Regions from separate parts of the Ectopseudomonas khazarica genome, predicted to be linked through region 1. Evidence: predicted binding sites of a transcription regulator. Region 1 holds the regulator's gene; each other region holds the start of a gene.
What was found. The regulator FliA, encoded in region 1, starts transcription of late flagellar genes. The targets are predictions, from matches to a motif close to CTAAAGTTTNNNNNNNNNNNGCCGNTAA.
Positions count from the first base shown of each region.

Region 2: a site for FliA is predicted at 2,348-2,375, ahead of JLK41_RS20300 (methyl-accepting chemotaxis protein). Genes of this name have one in related genera too.
Region 3: a site for FliA is predicted at 2,767-2,794, ahead of JLK41_RS13170 (methyl-accepting chemotaxis protein). Genes of this name have one in related genera too.

Region 1 covers NZ_CP068551.1:3,369,131-3,373,303, reverse strand. Annotated here, with positions in the region: gene flhA (flagellar biosynthesis protein FlhA) at 1-111, shown strand, start outside; gene flhF (flagellar biosynthesis GTPase FlhF) at 123-1,433, shown strand; gene fleN (flagellar synthesis regulator FleN) at 1,523-2,353, shown strand; gene fliA (RNA polymerase sigma factor FliA) at 2,350-3,096, shown strand; gene JLK41_RS16060 (chemotaxis response regulator CheY) at 3,197-3,571, shown strand; gene JLK41_RS16055 (protein phosphatase CheZ) at 3,591-4,173, shown strand, end outside.
Region 2 covers NZ_CP068551.1:4,317,284-4,321,456, reverse strand. Annotated here, with positions in the region: gene JLK41_RS20305 (SOS response-associated peptidase) at 1-115, shown strand, start outside; gene JLK41_RS20300 (methyl-accepting chemotaxis protein) at 162-2,312, opposite strand; gene JLK41_RS20295 (M48 family metallopeptidase) at 2,507-3,328, shown strand; gene JLK41_RS20290 (ester cyclase) at 3,368-3,811, opposite strand; gene JLK41_RS20285 (TMEM165/GDT1 family protein) at 3,985-4,173, opposite strand, start outside.
Region 3 covers NZ_CP068551.1:2,752,678-2,756,850, reverse strand. Annotated here, with positions in the region: partial or broken gene JLK41_RS13180 (trehalose-6-phosphate synthase) at 1-7, shown strand, start outside; partial or broken gene JLK41_RS25550 (REP-associated tyrosine transposase) at 81-623, opposite strand; gene JLK41_RS13170 (methyl-accepting chemotaxis protein) at 760-2,682, opposite strand; gene JLK41_RS13165 (bifunctional 4-hydroxy-2-oxoglutarate aldolase/2-dehydro-3-deoxy-phosphogluconate aldolase) at 2,836-3,507, opposite strand; gene pgl (6-phosphogluconolactonase) at 3,509-4,173, opposite strand, start outside.

The DNA.
Region 1 (4,173 bases):
ATGCTCTCGCGCTTCGCGCGGCTGGCGGTACCCAGCATGCACGTGCTGGCGTACCAGGAAATTCCGGACAACAAGCAGGTCACCATAGTCGCTACGGTTGGCCAGAACTGAGGTAAAGGGTCATGCAGGTCAAACGCTTCTTCGCCGCCGATATGCGGACCGCCATGAAACTGGTGCGTGACGAATTGGGCGCCGATGCCTCGATCATCGGCAACCGCCGCGTGGCTGGCGGTGTGGAGCTGACGGCTGCGCTGGATTACCAGGCGCCGGCCCCGGCACGCCCGAACCCGGCGCTGGAAGCCGAATTGCGCAAGACCCAGGCGCGCATCGCCAGCGCCCAGGCCGAGCTGACCACCCGTGCCGAACAGGATGCCGGCAAGGATCGCCAGTTGTTCGCCAACGAGTCGCTGCTGGCGCCCGAGCTGCCGGCGACGCCGGTCAAGCCGCAACGCCCGCTCGAGGCGCCTGTCGCCGCTGCACCGGCGGTCGATCCCCGGGCCCTGGACGCGATGCGCTTCGAGCTGCATGGCCTGCGTGAGCTGATCGAAGTCCAGCTGGGGTCCATCGCCTGGGGGCAGTTGCAGAATCGTCGTCCGCAGCAGGCCAACCTCTGGCGCCGCCTGCAGCGCATGGGCCTGTCGGCCGAGCTGTCGCAAGCCCTGCTGAGCAAGGTGGCCGGTGTGGCCGAGCCGCGTCAGGCCTGGCGCATGCTGCTGGCCCACCTGGCTCACGCGATCAGGACGCCCAAGGTCGAGCCGCTGGAAGAGGGTGGGGTGATCGCCCTGGTCGGTCCGGCCGGCATGGGCAAGACCACCACGCTGGCCAAGCTGGCTGCGCGCTACGTGCTTAAGTACGGCGCGCAGCAGGTCGCTCTGGTGAGCATGGACAGCTATCGTATTGGCGCACAGGAGCAACTGAAGACGCTTGGGCGTATCCTTGGCGTATCGGTGACCCAGGTCGATCCCGGTCAGTCTCTGCTGCAGGCTCTGACGCCGCTGGCCAAGAAACGCGTGGTGCTGGTCGACACCGCAGGCCTGCCGGGTAACGATCCGGCACTGCGCCTGCAGCTGGAGAGCCTGGCGTCGCCACGCATCAAGTCGAAGAATTATCTGGTTTTGGCGGCAACGAGTCAGAACCAAGTGCTCAAGGCGGCCTACCATAGTTACAAGCGCTGCGGACTTTCTGGTTGCATACTGACCAAGCTGGACGAGGCTGCGAGCCTGGGCGAGGTATTGGGTCTGGCTATAGGCCAGCATCTGCCGGTAGCCTATGTGACAGACGGGCCGCGCATTCCGGATGACCTGCAGGTGCCGCGCAGCCACCAGCTGGTCAGCCGCGCAGTGGGCCTGCAGTCTGCGGAGGAGCCGAGTGAGGACGCCATGGCGCAGTTGTTCGCCGGGCTCTATCACCAGCCCGCGCAGCGCGCCGGCTGAACGGCGACGATGTTGCACCCTCTCGCGCATGAGCGCGGGAGTGAACGGCCTGATGGTCAAGTCGAAGTTAGACAAGGTGTAGAAAGAACATGGGTATGCATCCCGTACAGGTGATTGCGGTGACCGGCGGCAAGGGTGGCGTCGGCAAGACCAATGTGTCGGTGAATCTGTCCATGGCCCTGGCCGACCTCGGTCGGCGGGTGATGCTGATGGACGCCGACCTGGGGCTGGCCAACGTCGACGTGCTGCTGGGGCTCACACCCAAGCGCACCCTGGCCGATGTGATCGCCGGCGAGTGCGATCTGCGTGACGTGCTGCTGCAGGGGCCGGGCGGCATTCGCATCGTGCCGGCCGCGTCGGGCACGCAGAGCATGGTCAGCCTCACGCCGATGCAGCATGCCGGGCTGATCCAGGCATTCAGCGACATCAGCGAAAACCTCGATGTCCTGGTGATCGACACCGCCGCCGGTATCGGCGACGCGGTGGTCAGCTTCGTCCGGGCGGCGCAGGAAATCCTCGTGGTGGTGTGCGACGAACCGACCTCCATCACCGATGCCTACGCCCTGATCAAGCTGCTCAACCGTGACCATGGCATCAGCCGTTTCCGCGTCCTGGCCAACATGGCTCACAGTCCGCAGGAAGGGCGCAATCTCTTTGCTAAGCTGACCAAGGTGACGGATCGTTTTCTTGATGTCGCCCTGCAGTATGTCGGCGCCGTGCCCTACGACGAGTGCGTGCGCAAGGCCGTGCAGAAGCAGCGTGCCGTCTATGAGGCGTTCCCACGATCCAAGTGCGCCCTGGCGTTCAAGGCGATTGCTCAGAAGGTCGACACCTGGCCGTTGCCGGCCAACCCCCGCGGCCATCTGGAGTTCTTCGTCGAGCGTCTGGTGCAGCAACCGACGGCTGACAGTGCCGTATGACAGCAGCTTCTGGACTTCGTATGTACAACAAGGCGCAGGCGCAGGACTCCCAGCACCAGTTGATCGAGCGCTATGCCTCCCTGGTCAAGCGCATCGCCTACCACCTGCTGGCACGCCTGCCAGCCAGCGTGCAGGTCGATGATCTGATCCAGGCGGGGATGATCGGGCTGCTCGAGGCCTCGCGCAAATACGACTCCAGCAAGGGTGCCAGTTTCGAAACCTTCGCCGGCATCCGCATTCGCGGTGCCATGCTCGACGAGGTACGCAAGGGCGATTGGGCGCCGCGTTCCGTGCACCGTAACAGCCGTATGGTCAGCGATGCGATTCGTGCAGTCGAAGCCCGAACCGGGCGCGACGCTAAAGATCACGAGGTTGCTGCCGAACTCCAATTGAGTCTGGAGGATTACTACGGCATTCTTGGCGACACTTTGGGCAGCCGCCTGTTCAGCTTCGACGACCTCTTGCAGGATGGCGAGCACGGCGGGTTGCACGAAGACGCCGGGCACACCCACCTCGAACCTTCGCGGGACCTCGAAGACGAACGCTTTCAGGCGGCTTTGGCCGAGGCCATCGCCGGTTTGCCCGAGCGTGAACGTCTCGTGCTGGCGCTGTATTACGATGAAGAACTGAACTTGAAAGAAATCGGTGAAGTGCTGGGGGTTAGCGAGTCACGTGTGAGCCAACTGCACAGTCAGTGCGCGGCACGCCTGCGCTCGCGACTGAGTGAATGGCGCGCAGGCTGAACAGCGGCGTACTCGCAGGCGGAAGCGGTTTCTCGATTAAAGGACGTAGTTGCAAGCGCAATACGTTTGGGACTGTACGGAGGTCGACTTGGACAAGAACATGAAAATCCTCATCGTTGACGATTTCTCGACGATGCGACGGATCATCAAGAACCTCTTGCGGGACTTGGGTTTCACCAACACCGCAGAAGCCGATGACGGCACGTCGGCGCTGCCGATGCTGCAGAGCGGCAGCTTCGACTTTCTGGTGACCGACTGGAACATGCCCGGCATGACCGGTATCGACTTGCTGCGCGCCGTTCGCGCCGACGAGCGTCTCAAGCACCTGCCGGTGCTGATGGTGACCGCCGAAGCCAAGCGCGACCAGATCATCGAGGCGGCTCAGGCCGGCGTGAATGGCTACGTGGTCAAACCCTTCACCGCCCAGGTGCTGAAGGAAAAGATCGAGAAGATCTTCGAGCGAGTCAACGGCTGATGTCGGCCGCGAGGGTGCTATGGAACATGATGACTCCACGATGGGTGACCTCGAGTCGACCCTGAAAAACAACGCCCGTGACCTGGTCGATAGCCTCGAACAAGGCAATTTCGGCGCCGCGGTGCAACTGATCAACGAACTCAACAAGGTCCGTGATCGCGGGCTCTATCACGAGGTCGGCAAGCTGACCCGTGAGTTGCACAACGCCATCGTCAACTTTCAGATCGACCCGCGCATGCCGCATGCGCAGGAGCTGTCGCAGATCGCCGATGCGACCGAACGCCTGAACTACGTCGTTACCCAGACCGAGAGGGCGGCCAACCGCACCATGGACCTGGTGGAGCAGAGCGCTCCGCTGGTCAATGACCTGAGCGATGAGGCGCAGAGCCTGAGCGCCGAATGGGGCCGTTTCATGCGTCGCGAGATGGGCGCCGAAGGGTTCCGCGAGCTGGCCAAGCGCGTCGAGCTGTTCCTCGCGCGCAGCGAGCGTGACGGCGCCAAACTGTCCAATCACCTCAACGACATTCTGCTGGCGCAGGACTATCAGGACCTCACCGGGCAGGTGATCAAGCGGGTCACCCAGCTGGTGACCGAGGTGGAAG
Region 2 (4,173 bases), 950 kb from region 1:
CGAGCAGTTGGCCGCGCTGCTGGCCAAATCCCCGGTGGCGTTGCGAGAGCGTCCGCTGGCGACGCTGGTCAACGACCCGCAGCTGGATGCACCGGAGTGCCTGACGCCAGCCTGAGGTGTCACCTCGGCAGGGGGGCACGCGCCCCTGCCGATAATCTCGACTAGACCCTGAACTGATTGATCAGGCGGCGCTGTTGCTCGGCCAGCCTGGTCAGCTGGGCGCTGGCCTGGCTGGCTTCGTCGGCCCCGCCGGCGACTTCGTTGGCGACCTGACCGATATTGGTGACGTTGCGGTTGATGTCCTCGGCGACGGCGCTCTGTTCTTCGGCGGCGCTGGCGATCTGAGTGTTCATGTCGTTGATCACCGAGACCGCCTGGGTGATGTCTTCCAGCGAGCTGGCCGCCTGGTTGGCGTGTTCCACGCTGTCGTCGGTCTTGCTCTGGCTCTGCTCCATCACCTTGACCACTTCGCGGGTGCCCTGCTGCAACTGCTGGATCATGGTCTGGATTTCTTCGGTGGCCTGCTGGGTCTTCTGCGCCAGGTTGCGCACCTCATCGGCGACCACGGCGAAGCCACGACCCTGCTCGCCTGCGCGGGCGGCCTCGATGGCGGCGTTGAGCGCGAGCAGGTTGGTCTGTTCGGCAATGCCACGGATGGCGACCAGGATGGCGTTGATGTTCTCGCTGTCCTTGGCCAGGTTCTGCACCACGCCCACGGCGCGACCGATTTCGCTGGCCAGCGCGGCGATGGCGGCCGAGGTTTCCTGCACGACCTGCTTGCCCTGGTTGGCCGCGCGGTCGGCATGGTTGGCCGCTTCGGCGGCGTGGGTGGCATTGCGTGCGACGTCCTGCGCGGTGGCGGTCATCTCGTGCACGGCGGTGGCCACGAGCTCGATTTCGGCGAGCTGCTTCTGCACACCTTGGTTGGTGCGGATGGCGATATCGGCGGTGTGCTCGGAGGAGTCGCTGACCTGCTGCACCGAGGTCACCACGGAGGCGATCATCGCCTGCAGCTTGGTCAGGAAGGCGTTGAAGCCCTGGGCGATCTGGCCGAGTTCGTCGGTACGCTCCACCTGCAGGCGTACCGTCAGGTCGCCGTCGCCCTTGGCCATATCGTCCAGCATGCCGACCATCTGCCGCAGCGGACGGGCAATGCCGTAGCCCACGAACCAGATGACCAGCAGGCCGAGGCCGGCGATCAGCAGGCCCACCAGGGTCATGCCCAAGGTGTCGCTGTCGCGCTGGCTCGCCAGATCGTCCTGCAGTTGATAGAGGTCGGCCATGACCGCTTTCAGCGGCAGCACCACCATCATCACCCAGCGCGCATCGCTCTGGCCGATGTTGAAACTGAGGAACAGCTCGATATGGCTGTGGTCCGGGTCGTCCTTGGCGTCGATGGCGTAGAGCGGCTGACCGGGTTGCAGCTTGCCCAGGTTGCTGACCTCGTTGGCATCGAGCAGCGCGGTGGCCGGCTCGCCGAGTTTGTCCGGCGCCTTGGTCGAGGCGACCAGACGGCCGTTGCTGGCGATCAGTGCCATGTCCCCGGCGCCGTCATAGAGCTGCGAGTCGGCCTTGACCAGCAGTTCCTGAATGAAGTTTACGGCCAGGTCGGCACCGGCAATGCCGCGAAACTCGCCATTGACCAGGATCGGCGCGGTGAACGAGGCAAGCATGGTCATCTTGCCGCCCACGTCGTAGGGGGCCGGATCGATCACGCAGGGACGCTTGCGCTCCTTGGGGCAGAGGTAGTACTCGCCGGCTCGCACGCCGGTGGGCAGGAGTTCTTCGCTCTCGGTCGAGCCGATGGCATCGACGCCGAGGCTGCCGTCGGCGTTGCGGTACCACCAGGGCAGGAAGCGTCCGCTGCCGTCGTAGCCGTTCTCCTTGCTGCCGGCGTAGAGGTCGTCGCTGGCATCGAAGGCGTTCGGTTCCCAGCCGATGTAGCTGCCCAGCAGCTTCGGATTGGCGGCAGTGGTCTCATGCACCAGGCTGGCCAGCTCCTCGCGGCTGATGCTGAGCAGGGGGCTGCCATTGCTGTCGGTCATGCCAAGCATGGCGTTGACCCGCGCCAGGTCGGCGGTGATCTGCAGGGGCACTTCCAGTTCGCGCTGAATCTCACTGACCTGCGCTTGCGCCAGGGCGCCAAGGCGCTGTTCGATGACGCGTTCGAGCAGGGTCTGGGTGCGCTGCTGGACCAGCGTCTGGGTCCGGTCACCGGCGAACAGGGCATAGAGCACCAGGGCCACGACGACCGCCAGCACGCTGGTGCCGGCCAGAAAGGCGACGGAAAACTGGATCGACTTGAACTTCATGAGAGCTCCCGAGCGCAATGTGCGGCTGTCACGTTGTATCGGCCGTGACAGGGCAAAACCTTAGTGACCTGGCATGATCCTTTGCGTCAGTGCTGCATTCAGCAAAGATTGCCCTTGGCCATCACGCAAGTGCGGCGGTTGCCCGAGTATCCGGGGCGGCCTAGCATAGGCGGCCCATGCAAGGAGATGGCTCGATGAGCAAGGTTCTTCACCTGAGTGGCCTGGCAGCCGCGTTGCTGATTTCCGCTTGCCAGGCGGTCAATACCACCAGCGCGGGTGCCGTCGGCGTCGAGCGCAAGCAATACATGTTCAGCATGCTGTCAGCTGATGAAGTCAATCAGATGTATGCGCAGTCCTATCAGCAGACGCTGAGCGAAGCTTCGAGCAAGGGCGCGCTGGACAAGAGCAGCGCCAATGCCCGGCGCCTGCAGACCATCGCCAACCGCCTGATTCCGCAAGCGCCGCGTTTTCGCCCGGATGCGGCCAACTGGCAGTGGGAGGTCAACCTGATCAAGAGCCCCGAGCTCAACGCCAACTGCGGGCCGGGCGGCAAGATCATCTTCTACAGCGGCATCATCGAGCAGCTCAAGCTGAGCGACGACGAGATCGCCGCGATCATGGGTCACGAGATGGCGCACGCGCTGCGCGAACACAGCCGCGAAGCCATGTCCAAGGCCTACGGTATCGAACTGGCCAAGCAGGGCGCCGGCGCTCTGCTGGGGCTGGGGGAAAGTAGCCTGGCGATGGCCGATACGGTGGTGCAGTACAGCCTCACCCTGCCCAACAGTCGGGGCAACGAGAACGAGGCCGACCTGATCGGGCTGGAGCTGGCTGCGCGTGCGGGCTATGATCCGAATGCCGCTATCAGCCTGTGGCAGAAGATGGCGGCTGCCGGCGGTGGTGCGCCCCCCGAGTTCATGAGCACGCACCCGTCGTCCAGTAGCCGTATCGCGTCGCTGCAGGCGGCCATTCCCAAGGTGATGCCGCTGTACGAACAGGCTCGGGCCAAGCGCTGACAGGGCTGCTGCGGCGTGCATGGTACGCCGCAGGTCTTCTCAGGGGAGGGCTTTTTCGGCGAAGGAGCGGGTCTGCAGGCCCAGTTGGGAGCGGAAGCTTTCCATGTCGAACATGGTGCAGATTTCCTGGATTTCGTTGCCTGGGCTCAGGGTCCAGAACGCCATGGCCGAGATGCTCAGTACCTTGTCGCTGGGCGGGTAACCCAGTGCCGGTTTCTGGATGGTGCCGATCAGCGTGCTCCAGGTCACCACCTTGCAGCCCTCGGCGATGCATTCCTCGATGACCACCTGCAGGTCCGGCATGGCGTGGCGAATGTCCTGCACCATCTGGATGAAGCCGGCGCTGTCGAGTGGATGACCGACGAACGAACTCTTGTAGAGAAAGTCGCGCGAGTGCAGTTGCTCGGCCAGCGCCAGGCGGCCTCTGTTCCAGACCAGGTCGATGTGCTGGCACACCACCTTCTTGCGATCATCCAATGACATGGTGCCCTCCCGGCTGCTGAACAGGTGAGCGTGGCACCGATGGCGGCTCCGTACCTGGCGTGCGCCGGTCGTTCAGCGGCCTGCTGCTTCACGTGACGTGGTGCGCACTCTAGCAGCAGGCCAGGGGGCGATGGGATTGGCCGAAATGCCGGTTCGTTGGCGTCATGGAAGCGTCAGATCAGCCCGCTGAGCTTCAGGGCCTGGTAGCCGGCATAGATGGCCAGGGCGGCGAACGCGCAGGCTGCCAGGCGACGGATGAGCGTCAGAGGCAGGCGCTCGGCGGCGAAGTTGCCGGCCAGCACCACGGGCACGTTGGCCAGCAGCATGCCCAGGGTCGTGCCGGCGACCACCAGGATGAAGTG
Region 3 (4,173 bases), 620 kb from region 1:
GAGCTGAGAAAGCCCTTCGCGGCTGAAGCGGAATGCCGCCCAGCCGCACCTACGGCCTAACTGGTCTGCTAGGAGCGGCTTCAGCCGCGAAGGCGCACTCCCCTTTTTCCGGAATGGCATACGAACCAGTCGTAGGGTGGCACCAAGGCGGGGAGATGCATGACCATCCGCCCAGGGTGGCGACATGGATCTGCCACGCGTTCGACCAAGCCATGCTTCACTGGATTGAAATGCAGGTAATCCATATGCCGCTGGTAATCACCTTCATCACGAATACGGTGCTACCAGAAGCGCCGCCGCCACAGCCCTGACTCACGACGCAAACTGCGGCTCAAACTGATCGCACAGAACCCCGGCAAGGCCTGAGAAGTCAGGCGCTTGATCATCGACCAGCGGGAGCCAAAATCTGCATCCCCTTCAGGCAGGCGCCAGACACAATGCAGATGATCGGGCAGCAGTATCCAACCTTCGATGATGAAGGGACGGTGTAAACGGACTCGTTCGATGGCGCGGCGCAAGGCCACACGCAATGGCGCCTTGGTCAGCACCGGATGACGCTGGTGGCTGACCGGCGTGAAGAAATAGCAGGCGCCCGCATCGCGAGCGCGGCGGTAGTTGGACATTCCTTGTCTCCTGAATTCTTGCCAGCAGATTCAGGATAGTCGGCGGTGCGCGCGGCCTAGGCGGCCCCGCGACACCCTACGGTTTGAACAGCGTAATTCCCGTAGGGTGCGCCGCGCGCACCGGCTCCAACTCAAATCAAACGCGGAAGCGACTGACCATGGACTGCAACTGGCCGCCAAGGCGCGCCAGCTCGGCCGAGGATTTGGCCGTTTCGTCGCTGGCGGTGGCGGTCTGCTCGGATACGTCGCGTACGCTGAGGATGCTGCGGCTGATTTCCTCGGCCACGGCGCTCTGTTCCTCCGCAGCGGCGGCGATCTGCTGGTTCATCGACTGGATGCTGGACACCGCGAGGGTGATGCTACCCAGCGAGTCGCCGGCCTTGCGCGTCAGCTCGACACTGCTGTCGGTGAGGTTACGGCTGTTGCGCATCACCGCCGCCACCTGCTGGGTACCGCTCTGCAGCCCGGCGATCAACGCCTCGATCTCTTCGGTGGATTTCTGCGTACGCTGCGCCAGGCCGCGTACTTCGTCGGCGACCACGGCAAAACCGCGACCTGCTTCGCCGGCACGTGCTGCCTCGATGGCGGCGTTGAGTGCCAGCAGGTTGGTCTGCTCGGCCACCGACTTGATCACGTCCATCACGCTGCCGATCTTGTCGCTTTCCTGCTGCAGGCCGGTCATCGCCTCGGAAGAACGCCCTACTTCGGCAGCCAGACGCTCGATCTGCGAAATCACCTCGGCCACTACCTGGTCGCCCAGGCGCGCCTGGCCGTCCGCGTCGTTGGCCGCTTGCGAGGCCTGCTCGGCGTTACGCGCCACTTCCTGTACGGTGGCGGACATTTCATGCATGGCGGTGGCCACCTGATCGGTCTCACTCTTCTGGCTGTTGGCACCGGCGCTGGTCTGCTCGGTGACCGCCGACAACTCTTCGGCGGCGCTGGCGATCTGGGTGACGCTGTCGCGGATGCCACCGATCAGCTCGCGCAGGGTCGTGGCCATGTGCTGGATGCCCTGCTGCAGTTGGCCCATCTCGTCGCGGCGATCGACCCGCACGCTGGCCGTCAGGTCGCCCTCGGCAATGCGCTGTACCGCGCCCAGCGTGTCTTGCAGTGGACGGGTGATCTGCCGGGTGATGATCCAGGCAGCCAGCACGCCGAACAGCAGCGCCAGCAGCACGGCGATGATCTGCCAGGTGCGCGCCTCGGCGCTCTCGATGGCCAGACGCTCGATCTGGAACTTGTACAGGGTGTCACTGATGCGGACGATCTCGGTCTGCTGATCGGTCATTTCCTGACGGGTCCGGGCAATATCAGCAGTGGCATTCTTGAAGGCCTGCACGGTCAGTTCGAACTGCCCCAGGGCCGCCTCGATACGGCGCACGGCATCTTGCTGGGCGCTACCGAAAGCCTGCTGCAGCGCACCGAGGCTGGCTCGGGCCATGGCGATACGCTCGGACAGCGCCTGTTCGGTTTGTGCATCGGGTGCGCTGTCATAACGCTCGAGCAGATAACGCAGGCGCAACAACTGACCATGGGTGATCATCAGAGCCTGCAGTTGCGTGAAGCGATCGGCATCGTCTTCCGGCAGAAGCTCAACACTGCGCCGCATGTTGGCCAGCAGCTCGCTCAGTTGCTGGTCTTCGACGTTCGCCTGGTCGCGCACCTCAGCCGCTGCCGCGTAGGCTGCGCGCATCCCCGCCAGGGAGCGCTGATAGTCCTGGTTATAGCGGTCCTGCTCCTGCAGCAACTTGACGTTGGCCGGGTTCTTGAAGGTTCCCAGCAGCTTCTTCTGCTGCTCGAGGTAAATGTTCAGATTGTTCAGCAGGCGCTCGGTACTGACTGCATCGCCCTTGGCCAGCATGAACTGCAGGCGAGCGATGCGCAGGTTGGTCAGCGTGTTATTGAGCTGGGTGATCTCGCTCATCCAACCACTGCGCTGGATCACGCTGCCCAGACCAGTCCAGGCAGTCCAGGCCAGCGCCAGGGTAAGTGCCAGCACCAGGCCGAAGCCGAGCGCCAGTTTGCGGGTCACACTAAGATTAGCGAACCAGGTATTCATGAAATTCTCCAACTGCGGGTGTTTCTGGGTTTCGCTGGAGAGTTGTTTTTATTGGCGCCAGCACAATGACATTAGCTGACGTATGTATCGGCCAATGCGACACAGATTTTAGAGCAATCCGATATGCGGTAGCAGCGCCGCCACTGGCACGCCTCAGCTCAACAGCTGCAAGGCCTCGGTACTGCATTGCTGGATACGTGCCCAGTCGCTGCTTTCCACCCACTCGCGCTGGAACATCCAAGTGCCGCCTACGCACATCACGTTGGGCTGCGCCATGTAGCGCTGCAGGTTGTCCGGGGTGATGCCGCCGGTGGGGCAGAAACGCACCCCGCCGAAAGGCCCGGCCAGCGCCTTGAGCGCCGCGACGCCACCGCAGATCTCCGCCGGGAACAGCTTGAAGCGGCGATAACCCAGGGCGTAGCCAACCATCAGTTCCGATGCGCTGCTCACACCCGGCAGCAGCGGCAGCGGGTTATCCAGCGCCGCCAGCAACAGCTCACGCGTGCTGCCCGGCGTGACGATGAACTGCGCACCGGCGGCGGTCGCCGCGGCGAGCATGTCTTCATCCAGCACGGTGCCAGCGCCAACGCAGAGTTCGGGGCGCTCGGCGCGCAGGCGGCGAATCGCCTCCAGGCCATGCTCCGAGCGCAGGGTCACTTCCAGCACGCGCAGACCACCAGCGGCCAGGGCGTCGGCCAGCGGCAGGATGTCCGCCTCGCGGGCGATGGTGATCACCGGCATGATCCGCGCCTGCGCGCAGATGCGGTCGATCTCCGCGATTTTGTCGGCCATGCGCGCGCGCTGGCCTTGGTCGAGGCTGGTCATGTCAGAGGCACCAGTGGATTTCGAGGGGGGAATGCAGGAACGCACGAATCGGCAGTTCGGTGATTTCACCAGACTGCAAAGCTGCGTTGAGTATGTTCAGTTTTGTCTGGCCCTGGATTGCCAGCAGCGGCAGGCGTGCGCTGGCCAGCACGGGCAGGGTCAGGCTCAGGCGTTGCGCCGGCTCACTGGGGGCGAGCATCGGCAGCACGCGACGTGCGCAGCCAGGTTGCAGCGCCTGGCTCAGATTAGGGATATTGGGGAACAGCGAGGCGGTATGCCCATCGTCGCCCATGCCCAGCACCAGCACCAGCACATCGATCGGCGCCAGCTCGGCAACCGCGGCATCGGCCAGCTTGGCTGCCTGTTCGAGATTGCCAGCGACCTGGTAAAGGCTGAGAAAACGCGCTTCAGCGGCTGGGCCACGCAACAGGTGACGGCGCACCAGCGCCTCGTTGCTGGCGGCGTGGTTGACCGGCACCCAACGCTCGTCGGCCAGGCTGACCCGCACCTGTGCCCAGGGCACGTCCTGCTGCGCCAGCGCTTCGAAGAACGGCACCGGGCTGCGCCCGCCGGACACCACCAAGGTCGCCTGACCGCGATTGGCGATGGCCTCACGCAAGGCATCAGCCACGCGCACGGCCAGCGCCTGAGCCATTTGTCCGGCAG